DNA from 3 places in the Bacillus sp. NP247 genome. Region 1 is predicted to be linked to each of the others. Evidence: riboswitches for the same ligand, from Rfam matches in the RefSeq annotation. Region 1 holds a riboswitch; each other region holds the start of a gene.

Region 1 (7,200 bases):
AATGATTGGAGATTGTGCACTTCACACGCTTTTGAGTGAACCTCGTATCGTTGAAATTGGATATACTCTTTCCCCAGAATATCAGGGAAATGGCTATGCAACTGAGGCTATTTATGCTTTATTGCATTATATATTTCATTCGTTAGGAAAGCATAAAGTGATTGCTTTCTCGGATGTCCGAAATAACAAGTCTATTTCTGTGCTAGAACGTGTGGGTATGAGGCGAGAAGGTCATTTATTGCAAAATTATATGTTAAAAGGACAGTGGATTGATGAATATCAATATTCAATTTTGAAGTCTGAATGGAAGGGCGCTACATATTTACTAAATTCAGAAACGAAGTAAGATGGGAGTAAATTTTAATACTATAAAAAAGACACTACAAGAGTGTCTTTTTTTTGAAAATACTCTATAATTAACTTTGGGGAAGGTAATGTTAGAGTATTCGTTTAGCATTATCTTTGTAATAGATAAACCATGAAATTGAATGATTTTGTGGTTTATTTTTTTGTGTAATAGATGTTACAGTATTTGCCGTGATCTATTGATTTTTATAACCATTTGGAGATGTTGCATTAAAAATCTAACATCGAATAACGGTTCCGGAATATATCGTTGCGAAATGATCTCCCATATCCCAAACGGTAGTTGATTGTATATAGCCCTTAAAGCCTTCTGAAGAGTAATAAATTTCTTTTGGTATACTTTCTTTAGATTGGAAATGTGCTTTAGAGTACTTTACATAATGGGTTTTAATAACTTTTGATTCAGGAACAATAGTGTTTTTTTGTTCCAATGTTTCTCTAGCATTAGAAGATGGTATGAATTTTACAGTGTCTTGGTAATTATGATCTAAGGTGTCAGCTTGTACACTGTGTGAAGAAACAAAGACGCTTAAACTACTTCCTGCAATTAATGTTGCAAATGCTAACTTTGAGAATTTTGTTAATCTGCTCATTCTATAATCCCCTTTGCATTATTTTGTAAGGTATCTCCTTACACCTCACAGTCTATATCCACTACAAAAGGGTGTACATACATATTGATAGACAAAATTCTGCAAAATACCACATGTTTTTTGGATTGTGTATAATAATCCAATGTTTAAGAATTTATCAGAAGTAAAAAGGTATGTCTTATATAAAAGAAAATGAATAATTTATGCAGAGTTTGTATATAAAATTATTGTTTAAATATTCTAAAATGAGTTGATAAAGATTCTTGGATGTTTTTTAGAAAACAAATGATTCCCTATGTGAAATTTGGAAGATTAATTCTCTTTTTAGGTTTTTTTCTTTAGAGAATTCACATGCGTGGATTATAATTAAGATTCAAATGTAAAATATCTAAAGAAATAAGTACAAGTATACATTTTGAAGATAAACATATTGTATATTATGAAAAACTTCTTTATTCATTTATTTTTTCTCATTTCTTAATAAAGATAGTGGTAAATTGAAATTAGATAGTAATTAAAAGAGATCAAAAATTTTATTTATAGATGGGATTAATCGTGCAGCAGCAGCTGAAATCATTAGTGGTAGAGGAGATAATATTTTTGCTCCAAATGACACAATTAAGCGTGACGAAGTGGTCATTATGATTGATCGATCGTTACAATATAAAAATATTATTGGAAAGCTAGTAGACTTGCCTTTTAGTGATCAGAACTTAGTGTATGATAAACAAGCTGTACAACGCGTTTATGGACTAGGGATTGTAAAAGAAAATGAAAAAAATGAATTTATAATTTATGCCCAAAGGTACAGCCGCTCGCGGAGAAGTCGCTGCCTTTCTGAATAGAATGCTACATGTATTAAATAATAATAACAATAATACAATAGGTGTTGTTACCATAACTGGTTCTGGAGTAAATCCGCGCAAGGGGCCTGGGACGACTTATGAAGTAATTCGTAAACTAAGTAAAAATGAATCATATTCTGTATACAAGGAACAAAATGGATGGTTAAGTATTGGTGATGAACAATGGGTATATTATGCCCCTAGTTATATCCTTTTTACTAAAAATAAATAGTTACTAAAAGACTCGTGTAAAACAGAAAGCATTCTTGTTAGCAAGAATGCTTTCTACTTTTTTATAATTAAATTTCAAATATTGCGAGAGATTTATATAAGAAAATCTATATATCATTTTTATATTTATAAATCTTGTCTGAAATAAAATATATTAAAAAATTCTTATTTTTTTTGTAATTCTTGTTTTAAATCTTTCGAAATCTGTTGAACACTTTCTTTATCAGGTTGTGCATAGTATATACCATCTATATATTTATCATTACATTTAATCTGCCTTTTGTTAATGTTAGGTGAGTGGTCCATCATAGTTTTAGCAATAGAGAACATATCTGTTGTGGATAAATTGGTAGACATATGTGGACTAACTGTATCTAATATACTATTAAACTTGCTTAATGAGTTCATGGTTAATATTTTATTTCCAATCGCCTCTATAACTAATAACTGCCGTTGTCCACGCATAAAATCATTATCAATATGGCGTGTCCTAGTCAAGGCTAAGGCCTGTTCGCCATTTAGGTGCTGATATCCTTTTTCCAAATGAATAGCATCAGCTTGGTCTTGGCTGTCCTGTTCTGTAAATGTGACGGGAACATCTACATCAATTCCTCCAATCGTATCAATAAGACTTAAGAATGAATCAAAATTAAATTTAATATAATAATCAACGGGAATATCCAAAAACTTTTCAACGGTATCTATTGTACTATCTATACCACCAAATGCATGCGCATGTGCAATTTTATCTTCTTTTGCTTTTATTGGTATATAGACTCGAGTATCACGTGGAATACTTAACAAATTTATTGCTGCCGTTTCTTTATTAATCGTAGCAACCATTAATGCATCTGACCTTGCGTTTTTTCCATATTCTCCTTCTCTTGTTTCACTATTATCCTCTCCCATGATTAAGATGGAAATATTATCTTTTAAAGGGGATATTTTATGTTCTCTTTTCATAGATTTGCGTCCTCTTTCGAGTTCACGATATGTTTTATCACTAAAGTTATAAAATTGAGAGTATATATATGTTCCTCCCAATAGGGAAATAAAAAATAACGTACCCAAAATAACTTTTATTTTATTGTGATAGATCCAATTTTTTTTCATGAAGATTCACCCTTTCTTTTTGTACTATATTCACATTAAAAAGGCCTTTGCTCATATGAGTAAAGGCCTTTTTCGAGACAAACAAACCTTGCTAAGAAAAAGCTAAACAAGTCGTTTTATCATAAAAGTCCCCCTCATTGAGTTTTAGCACTGTACAGCATAGGTTTAAAACCAGCTACATTAAGAAGGGCCTTAATTCGACCGTTCCTGTTGACCCATTGGCGTCTCTCGACATTTTTGGGTAGCAGCGTTTCTCTATACAGGAGCCTCACCTAACAGAGACATATATTATTTGCAGAAATAAGCAAATTACATGTTGTGTGTTTATCTACTGTGAAAATAATGTGTTTAAAATTTATCCCTTTGTACAAGATACAGGTTATAGTGAAAATGAGAGAGAATCAAGTTGAAATTTTTGTTATCTATCAGACGTCTTTGGTTTTAAATTTTTTATTTTTACATCAATCTTCAATAATAAAGCGTCAAGACACGTGTAATAATAAAAATAAATTAATTTTATAGTTTATAATTTTAAAAATTTAGTGTATAAATTGTAAAATTCGTTGTATAAATATAAACTATTATACAGATGTTTATATCTATGATTTGGGAATGTTTTGATATCAAAAGGTGGAGAAATAAGTTTTATTATTACTTGACAAGTTCAAAAATAGTGGATATGCTTTAACACGAAACAAGCAAAAAATTTTAAATATTTATAACCTGTTAGGTGAGGCTCCTATACAAACACAGGCTATTGCCCAAAAATATCGAAAGATGCCAATGGGTAGAACAGGAATTGTCGGATTAAGGCTCTTCTTAAGATAGCTAAGTGATGAATGATTCATCCTTTACGTTGTATAGTGCCAAAACTCAACTAGGGGGAATGAGCTTTATTTAGCTATGTCTTTTTTAAAATCAGCCTCCTCTAGTTGAATCACTAGGGGAGGTTTTTTATATGCGAAATTTTATTTGTAATAAATCTCTTATAAAAGGGGGGAAAACTAATGATTGATGATATTGATCCCATATTTATTAAGAAATTTGTTTTCCCAAAAGTGGGAAAATGATAACAAGTACCACTGTCCTTAAGGAGGAATTACGATGAAAAAATGTTTACAACGATTATTAACGACAAAAGACATCCACTTAGTAGGAGAACTTATAAAAACTCAATCCTATGATATTGCAATGGAAATGAAAGATTTTCATCATAAAGATCAGATATCTTTAATGAAATGTTTTCCTGCTGAAAAAGGTGCGAAAATTCTTAGTTACCTTACTCCAGAGGAGCAATATAATATTTGCACCAACTTGCCTGTGGATAAAGGAGAAGGGCTATTAGCTAGGCAATCTATTGATGACCTTGTTGATGTAATTCTTTCAATTCATCCACTTCAGGCTGAAAAACTGATACAACTTTTGTCTGAAGAATCTCAACAAAGAATTAGAAGTCTGCTGGTTTTTCAATCTGGAACAGCGGGCAGTTTGATGACAATTGACTATATTGCTGCCAGGGAAAATTGGAAAGTGAAAGATACGCTTTCACATATTAGAAAAATTGGAGCAGGGGTAGAATCAATTTCGTATATTTATGTTCTTGATTCGCGTGGTCAGCTTAATGGAATTGTTTCTATTCGTGAATTATTGCTAGCTTCAGATGATAAGACTTTATCATCAATAATGGCATTGGATGTTATTTCAGTTTCAGTGGACCTAGACCAACAGGAAGCTGTACAAAAGCTAATGGATTATGATTTATCCGCTATACCTGTAACAACGATGGATAATCGGATGATAGGTATCATAACCTTCGATGATGCAATGGATGTTTTCGAAGAAGAAGCAACTGAAGATATTCAAAAATTAGGAGGGAGCACCCCATTAGATAAGCCATATTTCGAAACCTCTATTTGGCAAATATACCGTAAACGTATAGGGTGGTTATTACTTCTGTTTGTAGCAGAAGCATATACTGGTTCTGTACTTCGACATTATGAAGAAACTTTGACTCATGTAGTTGCATTGGCGTTCTTTATTCCATTGTTAATTGGAACTGGTGGAAATACAGGTACACAGGTCGTAACTACATTGGTTCGAGCTGTAGCTCTAAATGAGGTGAAATTTAAAGATATATTTCGTGTTATGAAAAAAGAAGCATTAGTAGGCATTTTACTAGGGCTTACATTAGCCGTGGCGGCATTAATTCGTGCGTACACTTTAGGCGTAGGTACAGAAGTCGCACAAGTTGTAGCTATTACTGGATTGTTCATTGTTATTTGGTCGTCTATTGTTTCATCTGTATTACCCTTGATTTTAAATAAGTTAAAGCTGGATCCAGCTGTTATCTCAGGTCCGTTCATTACGACATTAGTCGATGGAACGGGGTTAATTCTGTACTTTACCATTGCAAAAATGTTACTAGGCTTATAAGAAATTTATATTAAATTTTTTATACCTAAGTTCGTTCCTGCAAAGTTTGTAGACAAACTTGTTGGAAGTATAGAGAAAGAGAGAATAGAAATGAAAAAAGTATTCAAGTTACTGGATTATCCGTTGGTGTTTTCGCTTATCATTACAATTGTATTTGGAACTTTGATGATGTATAGTGCCAGCTCAATTGTTGCAGTTAAAAATTATGGCTATAGTAGTGATTTCTTTTTTCGCTCTCAATTAAATAAACTTTTTTTAGGAGTAATAGGATTAATAATTTGTATTGGACTACCTTTTCATATATGGAAAAAACGCATCGTTTCCGTGTGTATTGTAATGGTAAGTATTGTATTACTATTTTTAGTTTTATGGAAAGGAAAAGTTGTTAATAATGCACAATCTTGGATATTTGGAATACAGCCTGCAGAATTTATTAAACTGGGTGTGATTATTGTACTAGCAGGTTTTTTTTCAAAACGTCAAGAGGTGCAAAAATCATATTGGCAAGGCAGTGGTAAAGTTATTTTGTTTTTAATGTTTACGTTCTTTTTGATATACAAACAACCCAATTTAGGTTCTGCATTATTAATTTTAGGAATAGGGGCTAGTATGTTTATATGTTCTGGAATAAACATTACTATTTTAATGAAATGGATAACGGTTACTTCTATTGTTTGGGTACCGACTTTATACTTTATAGTTAAATATGGTTTATCTGATGTTCAAATGGCGCGTATTACAACGGTGTTCAATCCATTTCTTGATGCAAAAGGGGATGGTTACCAACTTGTAAATTCATTTATTGCCATAGGATCTGGTGGAGTTAGTGGACGTGGGTTTGGAAATAGTGTTCAAAAGGAAGGTTTTTTACCTGAGCCTCATACTGATTTTATTATGTCAATTGTATCTGAGGAGCTTGGAATTATAGGGGTACTAATCATTTTAACTGGTTTATTAACTATAGTAATTCGCTCTTTTAAGGTTGCTCAAGAGTGTAAAAGTCAATTTGGAAGTCTTATATCAATAGGAATCGGGAGTATGATAGGTCTTCAATCTATTGTTAATTTAGGAGGTGTCACGGGAATTTTCCCCCTTACAGGCACCCCTCTTCCATTTATTAGCTTTGGTGGAAGTTCTTTAATGGCTAATTTAATGGCAATGGGAATACTGATAAATATTTCAATTTTCAATAAAATAAACAGATAATATATTTGCTTATGGAGGAGAAATGTTAAATTTAATAAACAATCTTGATTATAATGGATTTCGGTATATAAATGAGCATGTGAAAGAAAATATATACATCGATTATTTAATGATTTTTTTTGCTGAATATGCTCAGTATATGTTCATACTATTATTTATGATTCTTTGGTTAAACAAAAAATATAAAAATAGAACCTGTGTAATTCAAGCTATTATAGCATGCTGTTTTGCTTTTGTATTTAATAGAATTATTGGATTGTTTTTTTATAGAGAACGACCATTTGTTTCTCATTTGAATATAAACCAACTTGTCGAGCATACCGCTAATGCCTCTTTTCCTAGTGATCATGCTACAAGTGCCTTCGCAATAGCTATAACTTTATGCTTATATGAAAAACGTTTAGGGAAAGTAT
Region 2 (7,200 bases), 860 kb from region 1:
TATGAGTGAAAATATTATATCAAACAAGCGTTTTACACTTCGATTCAAAATGCTATCCTTTTCTTGAGCCGGAATAGTATACAACTTAGCTTGATTTGTTTCACGAATCATGGATCGTTACCCCCATATTCAAGAATATAAAACTATACCGATTAAATCACATTCTTTCCTCTTTATATCCGTTATTACTTTTTGTACTGTACGTAAGGAATCTTTTCGTTTTTTGACTGCCAAGACTACTCCATCGCATTTACCCGCAATAATGTGCGTAGCAGGAAGCTCAAATACTTCAGATGAATAAAAGAAAATGTAATCAAAATCTTCTTTCCACTTAGCAATTACATTATCAAATTCATCCATAGCAACTAAGGGCGTTCCGCTGTGTACTGTTTTTTTTGCAGGAATACAATACAAGTATTTAGACAAATCACTTGAAAAAGTTTCATAATTACATGGAGGGGAGCTTATTATATCGTTTACTGTTGTCATATGATCGCTTTGTAATAGTAGATGTAGTTTAGGGTCCGAAAAATTCACATCGATAAGTAACACCTTTTTTTTCATTTCCGCAAACACTAGCCCCATATTTACTATAAGCGAGGCAACGACGCCTCTGTCCTTCGTTGAAATAACTGAGAATAGTTGTTTTCCAGATTTTTTCAACTCGTGATATACAGTATAAAACTGCTCTTTCATCAGAGCATCATGCGGATCGAATGGCAGCTTTTTCTTTGTCTTAAACATCGACATGTTCACCTCGATATATAGATGATTGCTTATCAACCTCTGTAGGTTTCTTTTTTCTTTTCGGTTTCATATTTATATGACCAATAACAGAGACTGTCGTTATTTTCTCTAAATCCTGTTCCACGTATATACGTTCATCAAAATAATCTCGAAATACAGCTAAACCTACACCAACAAAAAAACTAACAATTAAAGAGATAGGAATGATAAGTTGAAATTTTGGAAACAACTTTTCAACTTCTTCCTGTAACTCTCGGTCAGTTAATATTTTTACTCCCTGTACATTCGTATACTGTTGAAAGCTTTTTTGAGATTGTTCTGCCAATGAATTTACAATTTCTTTCACGATTTTAGGATCCGAATCTTTTACTGTAACAGTAACAATTTGTGAGTTGTCCGTATTCAACACCGAAATTTTTTGTGCTAATTCATAACTTGATTGTTCTAATTTCAAAGTGTTTTTTACTGTCGAAATAATAAGTGGACTTTTTAATATGTCAACAAACGATGTTACAAGTTGCTTATTTTCTTGTGTTTTATTCGTTGTATTTTCCTTATTAAACTCATCTAAATTTCCAACAAGAATTTGCGCTGAATATTGATACGACGGCTTTAGCACATACATAGAAATAAGAACTAGAGAAACGGTTAAACAACACATCGTCAAAATGATCGTTACGAATCTTCTTTTCAATAACTGTTGAAAATCTTTTATACTCATTTCTTGCTTCAATTATTTCACCGCCTTTGTCTGAATAACATCCTGCACGTCATTTTCTACAACTAACTCTTTCTTCTCTCTATCCGCTCGTTTTGTTACATACTTTCCGACTCTAAATGCAAATTTTTCTACAAATACATACGAAATCGTTGCTAGTATAAGCGAAAGAATAAGCGACAAAATTAAAACAATAGGTAACGGTAATATTTCATGGAGCACGTATATAAGAGAAAATAAAGATGTGATATGGTATAAATAAAGACTGTAAGAAATTTTTCCCAAATATAACAAGTATTTATTATGCAGCAAGGACGACAAAGTTGATACTGACAAGCTTAATATGACAAATAGACATGCACTTATCGCTACTACGTAGTCTCGAAATATAAAATTATTGAGCACTTTAATTTCTCCAATAAGCCCTTCATACATATAAAGTAAAATCGCAAATAAAAACCATGTAATTTTCGTATTTTTAGTACAATTACTATAAAAAGCCATTAAATTATTTTTATACTTCGCAACTAGTGCTCCTAGTAAAAACAGCACTGTGTAATGCAACGTTAATACATAGCTTGTTAATGTTAAACTCGAGCGAAATAAGAATAATATCACGACAGAACATATACTAAAACTAAACAATGATAGTAATGAACCCCTTACTGTTTTCCGTAAACAAACCATCAAAACTAACGGAAAAATTATAGATATTCGCATTTCATGTACAAGTGACCAAATCACACTGTTATATGTATCTGTATTATATTTCCCAACCAATAAAACATGCTGTGCTATTAGACTTGAAGAACTTTCAATCGTCCATGAGCGATTAAACCATTCGCTTAAATAAGAAATACCATATTTACTTATTGTAGTCTGGCATATAATAGCTATGACTATTGCCACAATATACGGAATATATATTCTGCATATACGTTTTAAAAGGTATGATCCATAGCTACTATATGTTTTTTGAATAGATTCATACAAAACAAATCCACTCAAAACAAAAAAGATAATAACAGATTCGTTACCACTACTAAAAATAAGACGTGCAGGCGTTTCTTTTAATAGATATACAACAAATGGTTTATTATCTTCATAACTGTAATTTTGAAATGCTGAGAAAATCATCAAATGATGACCAATCATTACTACCAATGAAGAAATTCCTCTTATAGAATCCAGTTCTTCATGCCTCTCCATCGTTTTACATCAACTCCTAATGAAATGATAGTAATCATTTCAAAGCGACATCTTTATTCATATTCCTCTCCTTTCTTTTCATTCCAATTTTTCATATTAAAATGATTTTATAGTATAAATTTGAGTGTATTGTAACATTTTTTGTAATATTATGAATAGTGAATCCTAAAAATTGGTATATACCAATTTCAACCTCGAAAAATGGGTAATATTGTTAGAAAAACACTATAAAAATATGTTGCATATTTACAAAATTAAAGAGAGGACTAGTGTTTTTTCAATATAAAATAAAAAAGATAGCCTGTATAGGCTATCTTTTTTATTTTATTTAATTATTAGCGCCATTATATGCTACATGTCGTTTCTCAATCCGTTCTTCAATTTCTTTCATATTCTCTTTATTAGTTAGTAGGGATTGTTTATTTTCTATTAATAATTGTTTAAAGGATTTTCTCACTTTTTTTCGCATGTTTATTTTCCTCCTTGGGGGATGGTTTATATAAAAGATAACGTGAAACTTTAATCAATGAGAGGATTTACCCTCACTGATTATTAGCCTACATCAATCGGGCCTTTACAGGGAGTTACTCTTCCATCATCACTCTTTATTCAGCTATAATATTGATATAGAAGTCCCACCGCCCGTTAATGCGGGATAAGTAATTATCTGTGTAGACTTATAATAATTGATTGTTGTGAAATCCATTTGAACTTCACATGAAAATTCCGTTTATTTTCTGACAACTTTGTGAACAAAAAAAGAAAGACCGATTCATTCTAAATCGGTCTTTCTAGTATTTATAACATGTTTATTAATATTTCAGGTCTTCCCCAATTCATTTCTTCGCAAACGAATCGTAGTTTTTCTTCGTTCATTGTGTGTAATCCTTCTTCTAATGAGCATGAAATTGGAACTTCACAATGAATTTGCGCTAATTGTAAAGAGATATTTAAATTCTCTAAATCACTTTCAATTTTTGTGCGCTGGGCTTTCGTTAATGATGCTATATTTTCTAGTACTGCCGATACTGTGCCGTATTCTTGGATAAGCTTATACGCTGTTTTTTCACCAATACCTTTTACACCCGGATAATTATCACTTGTATCTCCCATGAAAGCTTTCGCATGCACAATTTGCCAAGGTTCTACACCTTTCTCTTCCATGATTTTTTCCGGTGTGTAATACTCGTAATTTCCAATTCCTTTACGAAGAAGCATAACTGTAACATTCGTATCAACAAGTTGAAGTAAATCTGTATCACCTGTCAAAATATAAACTTCCGCTTCATTGCAATATTGTTTTGCAAGCGTACCAATACAATCATCCGCTTCATAACCTTTCATACCGATCACAGGCATAGATAATTTCGCAGTCATTTCTTGTACTAAATCAAATTGCGGAATTAATTCTTCCGGCGGTGCTGCACGATTCGCTTTATAATTCGAGAAAGATTCCGTTCTAAATGTCGTACTTCCCATATCCCAGCACGTTACAATGTGCGTTGGTTCGATTGCTTGTGTTGCTGTTAATAAATGCTTCATATAACCATGAATCCCATTCGTCGGGGTACCATCTTGTCGTTTCATAAATTGTCCATATACACTTGTTGCGTAAAAAGCACGAAATAATAGTGCCATACCATCAACTAATAATACTTTTTTCATAATTCCTCTCCTACTAACAAAAAATAATAACCTCACGTTATCACGTAAGGTTATATATAGATTACCATTCTACGTTTTTATTCAACTTTGTCTATTATACATTGTTTTTGTATATTTAGCATCATTAACACATTAAGACATTCTACCGCAACAAGTATGAAGTATTCCTGAATACGTATTTTTACCTGTCGAAACAACTACAGCCTTTGCATTTCCGTCAACAATATACGTACCTTTGAAACATACATTTTCAAGTTCAAGTGGATTATAGTCTTTCATCCGTTTTAATGGAATAAATCTTTTACGTTCAAGATGATAGCAACTTTCAAATTTCTCAATACTCGCATCGTTTCCTGTCAGCACAGATTCATTTACTAATAAATCATTTGCATAAATAATACGTACATCTGCCGGTACTATATCACCTTCTTCAAGAAAAATCATATCTCCAGGTACAAGCTCTTGTACTGGCAATTTCATCATTTTTAATTCACTGTTTAACCCTGTTACGCTAGAGGCTTCTACTCTAGAAACAGTAACTGTTTCACATTGTAATTCATCACGTACATTTTGTTTAGAAAGACCTGGAATCATTCCACTTAGCTTTATCATTACTTCCGCAATACGCGCTCTTTTTGAAATTAATTCATTTCGGCCGTATACTTGAATACGTTTTTGTGCTTCTTTCACAGATAGTCCGTCTCTTGTTGTTTTAAAATACGCAAATACAGATTTTACATCTCTCGTTGCAATTTCAATTAATAAATCTTTATTTTTTTGGAGCATTATTTGTTCTTTTATTGATTTTTTACTTAGTTTATATGACGTGTTACCCACAGTTTTGTTTGCATATAACATATTATCGTCTCCTCCTTTATAACATAGGAAGAAACGCTTTGTTTCTCGATTTATCCACTTTACCGTGAAAATGTCTAGCGCTTAAATACTCGAATAAACGCTACATCATGATAAATATAGAGGGAGGAACAAGTCGTTTCCTGCCTACATCATATATTTTTGATTTGAAGCATATGGGTAACGGAACCGAGTCAGAATTTGACATGCTCCTCACCTCCTCGTTTATTTTTTAGTTATAATCTATACTATGAAATTACTCATAGCTTTGTAACAAAAAAGACCCTTACTCATAAGAGAGCAAAGGTCATTGCATACACAAATAAGCGATTCCTAATATAATTAGAAATCTACGGACCTCTCCCTCGTCGAGTTTTAGCACTGTATAGCATAGGTTCATTACCAGCTACGTTAAGAAAAACCTTAATTCGATCATTCCTGTTGACCCATTGGCGTCTCTCGACATTTTTGGGCAGTAGCATTTCTCTATACAGGAGCCTCACCTAACAGAGACTTATTTTAATTACATAGAAAATGTTACTCTTATTTAAAATAGATGTCAACACTTTGTATGGAAACTTTTCCTTACAAGTTCAATTATGACAGAAAGTAAAGATGTTTGGAATTACGAGGATATCTTACCCTCTCTCCATTCAGATATTATATATATTCAACAGGATGGAATACATTTGGAATTCACCCTAGATTCAAGAGAAATTGATTAAGACCGCAAGTGCTATATTTATTATGGGAACTTTACAGGTAAATCGAGATAACATGAGCATATTTATTCAACAAAAAAACCTTACGTATAAAACGTAAGGTTTTTTATATAGTCCCACATATGCCGTTATCTATAGATGTCCATAAACCTGCTCTCACAGGTGGATGTTCTCACAAATGTTTGTAACTTCCTTCTTAAAAAGATGGCCTGCTATCTACATTTAAATATTGAACTTCCATATTATACTTATTGGTTTAAGACATACACAAGCTACGTACACCGTAGGAATTTTATATAATATTAGTTGAAATAAGACCCCCGCAAGTGCCGTCCCTCGTAAATGTCCAAAAACCCGCTACTCGCAGGTGGATGCCCTCACAGTTACCGTATATCTTCCTCCACAAGGAAGGCTTGATAATGGTCACTAAATATTGAGCTTCCGTAAAACTAACATCGGTTTTAGACATAAATAAGTTACGCACACCGCAGGATGTATTATTTACTTGTCGTTATATTATCACATTGTTTCCAATGTGTAAAATATAATATTTTTGAAGCAATCTCTTGCTTGTGACCTTATTTTAATACAAATTATTTTTGCATGCAAGTGATTAATCTTCTTCTTTTGCAATTTGATTTTCTGGATAAGAAATCCAATCACTCCAGCTACCTGCATACAATTTAACATTTTGAAAACCAGCTAATTTTAATGCAACTATATTTGGACATGCTGTAACACCAGAGCCACAATATACAATTGTTTCCTTATCTTTCGAAAGAGTTTTGAAACGTTCTTGTTGCTGGGCTTCATTTTTAAATTGTCCTGATTCTAGAATTCCATCCTTCCAAAAACAGTTTACTGCTGTCGGAATATGTCCTGCCTTCGGATCAACAAGCTCTTCTTCACCAGCATAACGTTTTGGCTCTCTAGAATCAATTAACGTAATATCTGCACCTGCATGAATATTCGCTTTGACCGTTTCCATCGTTACAAGCATATTATCTTGTATGTTTGCTTTGAATGTTTTTCGTGCAACAACAGGAATTTCCGTTGTTGTATGTAATCCATTCTCTTTCCAAGCAGGAAAGCCACCATCTAGTATATATACTTTCTCATGTCCTACATAGTTTAATAACCACCATAAACGAGAAGCATTTGCACCAGCTTGACTGTCATACGCAATCACTGTCGTATGTTCATCAATCCCGGCTTGTGAAAGCTTGTCTGCAAACTGCTCTATATTTGGTAATGGATGGCGACCACCATGCTCTATTACAGAAC
Region 3 (7,200 bases), 1.6 Mb from region 1:
AGTAGTGCTGGACTCGTGCCTGTTAATTGAAGATCGAATCCGTTTAATTCTACAACTTCAATTTTACCGCCACCAATTGAGCAAGCAACAACTTCAATTTCCTCTTCACCTTTATACAGACGAATTTTCGCTGTATTTGGATGCGGAGCATTTGCATCTTCTTCAATAAATTCCACTTCAATCCCGCGTTCTTTTGCAATATCTAACGCACTTGGAATACGTAAATCATCTGTTTCAAATCCTAGTATTCCACCGATTAGCGCTACATCGGTACCGTGACCACGGTATGTTTTTGCAAATGAACCATATAATGAAATGCTAACTCTCTCTGGCTCATGACGAAACAGCTGACGAGCAACTTGCCCCATTCTTGCCGCGCCTGCTGTATGTGAACTTGATGGACCAATCATAACCGGACCAATAATATCAAACACTGAGCGGTACTTCATCATAACTCCCCCTAAACCTCTATGAAAATTTTTTCTACTATTCTATTAAGCTGCCACATCTGTTGCTTTTCCAGCCGTACCACGAATTTGCTCCGCTGTACGAATTGGATAGTTTTTGAATAGCAGTGAACCAATATATCCTGAACTAATACCAGATACCATAATACATAATACATAATAAGCTTAACGTTACTTTCATTGGATCATTAAATCTAATCCTTCTGGTACACGTTTTTCAATTTGTTTTACTAAAAATGATATAAGATAACCAGCAATAAAGCCTGGTAGCAATCCAAAGTTTAACACAGAAGCCATTACAAGCATAGCATAAACAGGTGATACACCCATTGCTAATGCAACTAAAGTTGCACCGGCTACTCCGCCTAGACTACCTGCTGATTGTCCAACCTCTTTTAAAAATGGTATACCAATTAAATCTCCATGATGCCCTCTCCCTTTTTAGTCAATTTCGTTTGTTACGAAAAATGGCTAAAACGCACGCTGTAACTTACTATAAATTATAATGTGCCCTCATTATAGCTTGTTTTTTATGAAACGCTTACTTTTATTGAATTTTAAAATTTCTGAATAAAAATCCGTTTTTCCTATTTGTATCACTTGTATGTCGTCCTACTTATATAACAGTTTTTCTAAATAATCGATATTATATATTTTTATCCTATATCTCTAAACCATTACAACTTTCTGTGTTATCCAATATAAATATAAAATGATAACAGTTTTAGTAAAAAAAAATTTTATTATAAATAAAAAAAATGGCAAACATATGTCACCATTTTTTTGAACATTACTTTTCTACTGGAAATGATTTCAAATCCATCGCGATTTCTGTATTAGAAAATAACTCTCTTGCTTCTTTCAGCAATTCCTTATATGTATCTCCTTGATAACGAGAACTAATATGTGTCAATATTAATCGCTTTACATTTGCATTTAATGCAATACGCGCAGCTTGTTCTGTTGTTGAATGGAAATAGTCATGTGCTTGCTGTTCATCTTCTGCCGCAAAAGTCGCTTCATGAACAAGTACATCAGCATCTTGCGCAAGCTCTCTACTCGCTTCGCAATATCGTGTATCGCCTAAAATTGTAATAACTCTGCCTTTTTGAGGCGGGCCGATAAAATCTTTTCCATTTAACACTGTGCCATTCTCTAATTCAACTACTTCACCATCTTTTAAGCGTTTAAAAACTGGACCAGGTTTCACACCCATTCCCAGTAACTTATCCACTAAAAGAGCTCCCTGTATATCTTTCTCTACAATCCGATATCCGAAACATTCGATTCCGTGTGATAACCTTTTTGTTTCTACACAGAATTCATTATCCTCAAACACAATACCTTCTTCCGTAATCTCAACGATTTCAAGTGGATATTTAACATGTGTCGTACTTACTAATAATGCTACTTCAATAAATTGTTTAATTCCTTTTGGGCCGTACACTGTTAACGGCGTCGTTCCTCCTTGAAAAGAACGGCTCCCTAATAAACCAGGCAGACCAAAAATATGATCTCCATGTAAATGGGTAATAAATATTTTTTCAATGCGTCTTGGGCGTACAGATGTATGTAAAATTTGATGCTGAGTCGCTTCACCACAGTCAAATAGCCACGTTTGCCCTCGTTCTTCTAGCAATTGTAAGGCGATTGCTGAAACGTTCCTTCCTTTTGAAGGAACACCTGCACCAGTTCCTAAAAATACAAATTCCACTTTCTTTCCTCCAGCTCTTTATATAATCTATCTTTCATCTTACGGAATGTTATTTCAAATGGCAAATTGAATTTACATAACCAATCATCTAGACAACTATATAACACGAACATTACAAATAAAAAACTTAACAATCGTTCGTGTTTTGTAGTAGAATAATACTATCACATTTAAAGGGAGCGTTTTATTATGAAAGAAGTATTTCGTTTACAAACTGATTTTTCATCTTCATTTGACCGCTGGGTAAGTTCTTTCGTTTCTGATCACCCAGCACAACTAGAGTGGACTACTTTAAAAGAATTAATTCATGAATATACAACATCACATACAAATGAGACGTTGCCATCATATATTTCTTCCGCTTTAACATATTACGCACAACGCGTTTCAACAACAAACAGTTCAGAGATTGTCATTTTTGAAAATCCTACAATCTCGTAATCTATAAAAAAAGCACTGTAATCAGTGCTTTTTTTTATGTTCATTAATTTTAAATTTTCACATCTTACTTCATACTATATACCAATCATAAATCTATTTAATTTTTCAAAAAACAGATTAAAAAGATATTGACACTACGATTTCACAGTGCTAACATTCAACATGTAATTGAATATGGTCTCTGTTAGGTGAGGCTCCTGTATAGAGAAACGCTGCTGCCCAAAAATGTCGAGAGACGCCAATGGGTCAACAGGAAAGGTCGGAATGAAGGCCTTTCTTAACGTAGCTGGTTTCAGTACCTATGCTATACAGTGCTAAAACTCAACGAGGGAGAGGTGCGTATGTTTTGTCATACACAAAAACTGTTTTTATCTATGTTTAATAACAGTCTTTGTTGTTGACTCTTTTTGACTGCGAATTCAGACCTTTACTCGTTTTGAGTAAAGGTCTTTTTTATATCTTTATGCACCTTACTATGAAACAAACATAGCATATTCAGAAACTATTAAATTGTACGGAGGTGAGGAACAGTGGCAAGTGATGATTCGGCCCAGATACCCATATGTTTTACGTTAATATTTCACCATGTAGGTAGGAAAGAAGCTGTTCCTCCCTGTTTAAAATAGTCGAGTAACAGATTGTTTCCTCCTTCATGAAAAGGAGGAACTACCAATGTTAAATTTACAAAGACAAGAAACGAAGCATGCTTACGATCAAGATAGCATGAAAGCAAATAACGAATTATTAGTGGAAGTTGCAACACAGGATGTATACTCTGCGTTAAAACTCTTAGAAACAACACAAGATGGACTCTCTAAACAAGAAGCGTCTCGTAGACTTTCTTTATATGGTCCGAACGAAATCGCTCATAATAAAACATTGCCGTGGTACATTCAATTTCTGCTGGCATTTAAAAATCCATTTATTTTTGTTTTATTAGCTCTTGGAGCACTCTCGTTTTTCACAGATGACATACAAGGAACAATTGTCGTATCTGTAATGGTACTGCTAAGTGCAACGATTCGCTTTCTACAAGAATTCCGCTCTCAGAAAGCGGCAGATAAGTTAAAGGCTATGGTTCGAACAACCGCGAGTGTCTTTAGAATAGATGGATTTATACATGAAACAAAAAACATAACCAATTTAAACCGTAATCATACAATGGAAATTCCAATTGAAGAACTTGTTCCTGGCGATATTATTTCACTTTCAGCCGGTGATATCGTTCCAGCTGATGTGCGGATTTTATCCGCTAAAGATTTATTTGTTAATCAATCTTCTTTAACAGGGGAAGCACTTCCTGTAGAAAAATACGAGAACTGCTACCATACGGAAAATAAACATATATTACCGAAAAACATGAAAAAAAATTACAATCCGCTCGATATGGAAAACCTTTGCTTTATGGGTACAAATATTGTTAGCGGTAGCGCAAAAGCTGTTGTTGTTTCAACTAGTACGGATACGTATTTCGGCTCTTTAGCAAATAAGGTTATCGGAAAACGTGCAGAAACAAGCTTTGATAAAGGCGTGAACAAAGTAAGTTGGCTCTTAATCACATTTATGCTTATTATGGCACCCATTGTCCTTCTCATTAATGGATTTACAAAAGGAGATTGGCAAGAAGCTTTCTTCTTTGCTATTGCCGTTGCAGTTGGTCTTACACCTGAAATGTTACCAATGATTGTAACTGCTAATTTAGCTAAAGGTGCCGTGAACATGTCTAAACAAAAAGTAATTGTAAAACAGCTAAACTCAATTCAAAACTTAGGTGCTATGAACATCCTTTGCACGGATAAAACTGGAACTTTAACAGAAGATAAAGTCGTCCTTGTTCGTCATTTAGATCCTAACGGAAATGAATGCAATCGCGTCTTACAATTTGCGTATTTAAATAGCTTCTACCAAACTGGATTGAAAAATTTAATAGATAAAGCTGTCATTGAACATACAGAGGAAAACCATAAGTTTGATCCATCAACTTTTCAAAAGCTAGATGAAATTCCATTCGATTTCGCTCGTCGCCGCATGTCTGTTATCGTGAAAGATATTTCAGGTGAACAGACAATGGTTTGTAAAGGTGCCGTAGAAGAAATTTTATCAATTTGTAATTACACTGAAGTGGATGGGCAAATTGTCCCTCTTACTGAAGAAATGAGAGCAAATGTAAAACATCTTAGCGAAACTTTAAACAGTGAAGGAATGCGTGTCATCGCTGTAGCATACAAGAAAGATAACAAACCTTATCATAAAGCTTATGCAGTACAAGATGAATCCGCTATGATCCTTACTGGATATATCGGCTTTTTAGATCCGCCTAAACCATCTGCTGCTTCTGCAATTCAAGCATTGCATAAACACGGCGTACAAGTAAAAATCTTAACGGGCGATAACGAAATTGTTACAAGAAAAGTTTGTAAAGAAGTGGGATTAAATATAGGTGAGCCTGTCCTCGGTTACGAAATTGATTCTTTACCAGATAAAGCATTAGCGAAACTAGCAGAAGAAACCACAGTGTTCGCAAAACTAAATCCAATGCAAAAGTCCCGCATCATTCGTGTATTGCAAGGTAATGGTCATACTGTAGGTTATATGGGGGATGGTATTAACGATGCCGTTGCACTACGTGATGCTGATGTTGGAATATCTGTTGATACTGCTACTGACATTGCAAAAGAATCTTCCGATATTATTCTACTTGAAAAAAGTTTAACTATATTAGAAGCAGGTATTTTAGAAGGACGCACTACTTTCGGCAATATTTTAAAATATATAAAAATGACAGCTAGCTCTAACTTCGGAAATGTATTTAGTGTATTAGTGGCAAGTGCTTTCATTCCATTCTTACCGATGCTTGCAATTCATCTATTAATTCAAAACTTACTTTATGATATTTCACAGCTTTCAATTCCATGGGATAAAATGGATAAGGAATTTTTAGAGAAGCCTAGAAAATGGGATACTGCAAACTTGCGTAACTTCATTATTTGCATCGGTCCAATTAGCTCTATATTCGATATTATCACATTCGTTGTCATGTGGAATGTATTCGGTGCAAATACACCTGGAGAACAATCACTATTCCAATCAGGTTGGTTTGTCGTTGGGCTACTAACTCAAACATTAATTGTCCATATGATTAGAACACAGAAAATTCCGTTCATTCAAAGTACAGCATCAATACCAGTTCTTTTATTAACCGCTTGTATTATGGCAATCGGAATTTATATTCCATTCTCACCACTTGGTGCAGCAATTGGTTTACAAGCATTACCACTAAGCTACTTCCCGTGGCTCATAGGAATATTATTAGGTTATGCTTCCTTAACACAATTCCTGAAAAAACTTTATATTAAAAAATTTCATAGCTGGTTGTAAAAATGAGAATGAGTGGAGATTCCCCTCTCATTCTTAAAAAATATAACATGTACTTATATGTATGGAGGTGACCATGATGATATGGTATGACATCGTATTAAGGTTATTTATAGCAATTATTGTAGGAGCTTGCATCGGAATGGAAAGACAATGGAGACATCGAATGGCTGGTTTGCGGACAAATGCTCTCGTATCACTTGGCGCCTGTATATTTGTTTTATTATCCGTCATGCTTGATCATGATGCTAGTCCATCACGCATCGCCGCTCAAGTTGTTAGTGGTATTGGCTTTTTAGGAGGCGGTGTTATTATTCGTGACGGTTTTAGTATTAGAGGGTTAAATACAGCAGCAACTTTATGGTGCGCAGCTGCTGTTGGTACTCTTACAGGTGCTGGCTTCCTCGTTGCAGCTATGCTAGGTGCAGCTGGCGTTTTACTAGCAAATATACTGCTTCGCCCAATCGCTCTATTTATGAATAATAAATCAAAAGAAGATTTACCTGAACAAACAAACTACTTACTTTCTCTTACCTGTTTGGAAGAAAATGAAGCGCATATTCGTTTTCTTCTCATGCACATGGTAAGTTCAGAAGGTATCGGTTTAAAAGAATTGTACAGTGAAGACGTTGATTCTAACCAAAAAGTATGTATACAGGCTACTTTACATTGCAATACAAATACAGCTATCTTAATTGAAAAAATAGTAAGTAGAATGCTTTTAGAATCTGGTGTTACTGCCGCGGGGTGGAAGACAACACTAGACTTAGAAGCAAGTTAAATCATAAAAGTGTCATGAATAAAAAAGAAGGTTTAATATTCATTAATCTGTACCCTTTGTAAAGGACATTTTAAAAAAAGTTAGGCGGCATCAAGAAGATGATTTCTGTATTCAACAGGAGTCATCTTCTTTAAATTCCATTGATATCTATGCTGATTATAGTATTTCATATAGTCTTTAATTTCTTGTTTTAACTGAGGGAAAGACGTACAAGTTTTTATGTGTGCTTCATCTTTAAAGTGCCCGAAAAAAGATTCTTGAGGGGCATTATCCCAACAGTTTCCTCGTCTTGACATAGATTGTCCCAGCTTTAATTTTTTGACTAATTTTTGATAAGTAGGACTTGTGTAATGAGCTCCTTGATCTGAATGAATATAGGCACCTTCCGTTAATCGCACTCTCTTATTCTTCTTTAGTTTGTG

The links. A riboswitch is a leader RNA that binds a small molecule or an ion and turns the genes downstream of it on or off. The one in region 1 is predicted to bind magnesium.
Region 2: another riboswitch for magnesium. It lies ahead of KPL75_RS22015 (P-type ATPase actuator domain-containing protein); the one in region 1 lies ahead of mgtE (magnesium transporter).
Region 3: another riboswitch for magnesium. It lies ahead of mgtA (magnesium-translocating P-type ATPase); the one in region 1 lies ahead of mgtE (magnesium transporter).

Annotation. Positions count from the first base shown of each region.
Region 1 covers NZ_CP076653.1:5,071,100-5,078,299, forward strand. The annotation lists gene KPL75_RS26285 (GNAT family N-acetyltransferase) at 1-346, shown strand, start outside; gene KPL75_RS26290 (hypothetical protein) at 585-959, opposite strand; partial or broken gene KPL75_RS27600 (S-layer homology domain-containing protein) at 1,499-2,036, shown strand; gene KPL75_RS26305 (LCP family protein) at 2,201-3,148, opposite strand; M-box (ykoK) riboswitch at 3,272-3,435, opposite strand; M-box (ykoK) riboswitch at 3,864-4,040, shown strand; gene mgtE (magnesium transporter) at 4,253-5,581, shown strand; gene KPL75_RS26315 (FtsW/RodA/SpoVE family cell cycle protein) at 5,672-6,787, shown strand; gene KPL75_RS26320 (undecaprenyl-diphosphatase) at 6,810-7,200, shown strand, end outside.
Region 2 covers NZ_CP076653.1:4,210,383-4,217,582, reverse strand. The annotation lists gene KPL75_RS22045 (sugar transferase) at 1-111, opposite strand, end outside; gene KPL75_RS22040 (CpsD/CapB family tyrosine-protein kinase) at 130-750, opposite strand; gene KPL75_RS22035 (YveK family protein) at 737-1,480, opposite strand; gene KPL75_RS22030 (acyltransferase family protein) at 1,481-2,674, opposite strand; gene KPL75_RS22025 (FbpB family small basic protein) at 3,003-3,143, opposite strand; gene KPL75_RS22020 (5'-3' exonuclease) at 3,473-4,339, opposite strand; gene KPL75_RS22015 (P-type ATPase actuator domain-containing protein) at 4,472-5,197, opposite strand; M-box (ykoK) riboswitch at 5,549-5,712, opposite strand; RNA gene ssrS (6S RNA) at 6,026-6,209, opposite strand; RNA gene ssrS (6S RNA) at 6,231-6,413, opposite strand; gene KPL75_RS22000 (sulfurtransferase) at 6,530-7,200, opposite strand, start outside.
Region 3 covers NZ_CP076653.1:1,400,935-1,408,134, forward strand. The annotation lists gene sdaAB (L-serine ammonia-lyase, iron-sulfur-dependent subunit beta) at 1-449, opposite strand, end outside; partial or broken gene KPL75_RS07290 (PTS sugar transporter subunit IIC) at 654-890, opposite strand; gene rnz (ribonuclease Z) at 1,258-2,181, opposite strand; gene KPL75_RS07300 (DUF3932 family protein) at 2,371-2,622, shown strand; M-box (ykoK) riboswitch at 2,796-2,961, shown strand; gene mgtA (magnesium-translocating P-type ATPase) at 3,295-6,000, shown strand; gene KPL75_RS07310 (MgtC/SapB family protein) at 6,077-6,778, shown strand; one part of gene KPL75_RS07315 (IS3 family transposase) at 6,859-7,200, opposite strand, start outside.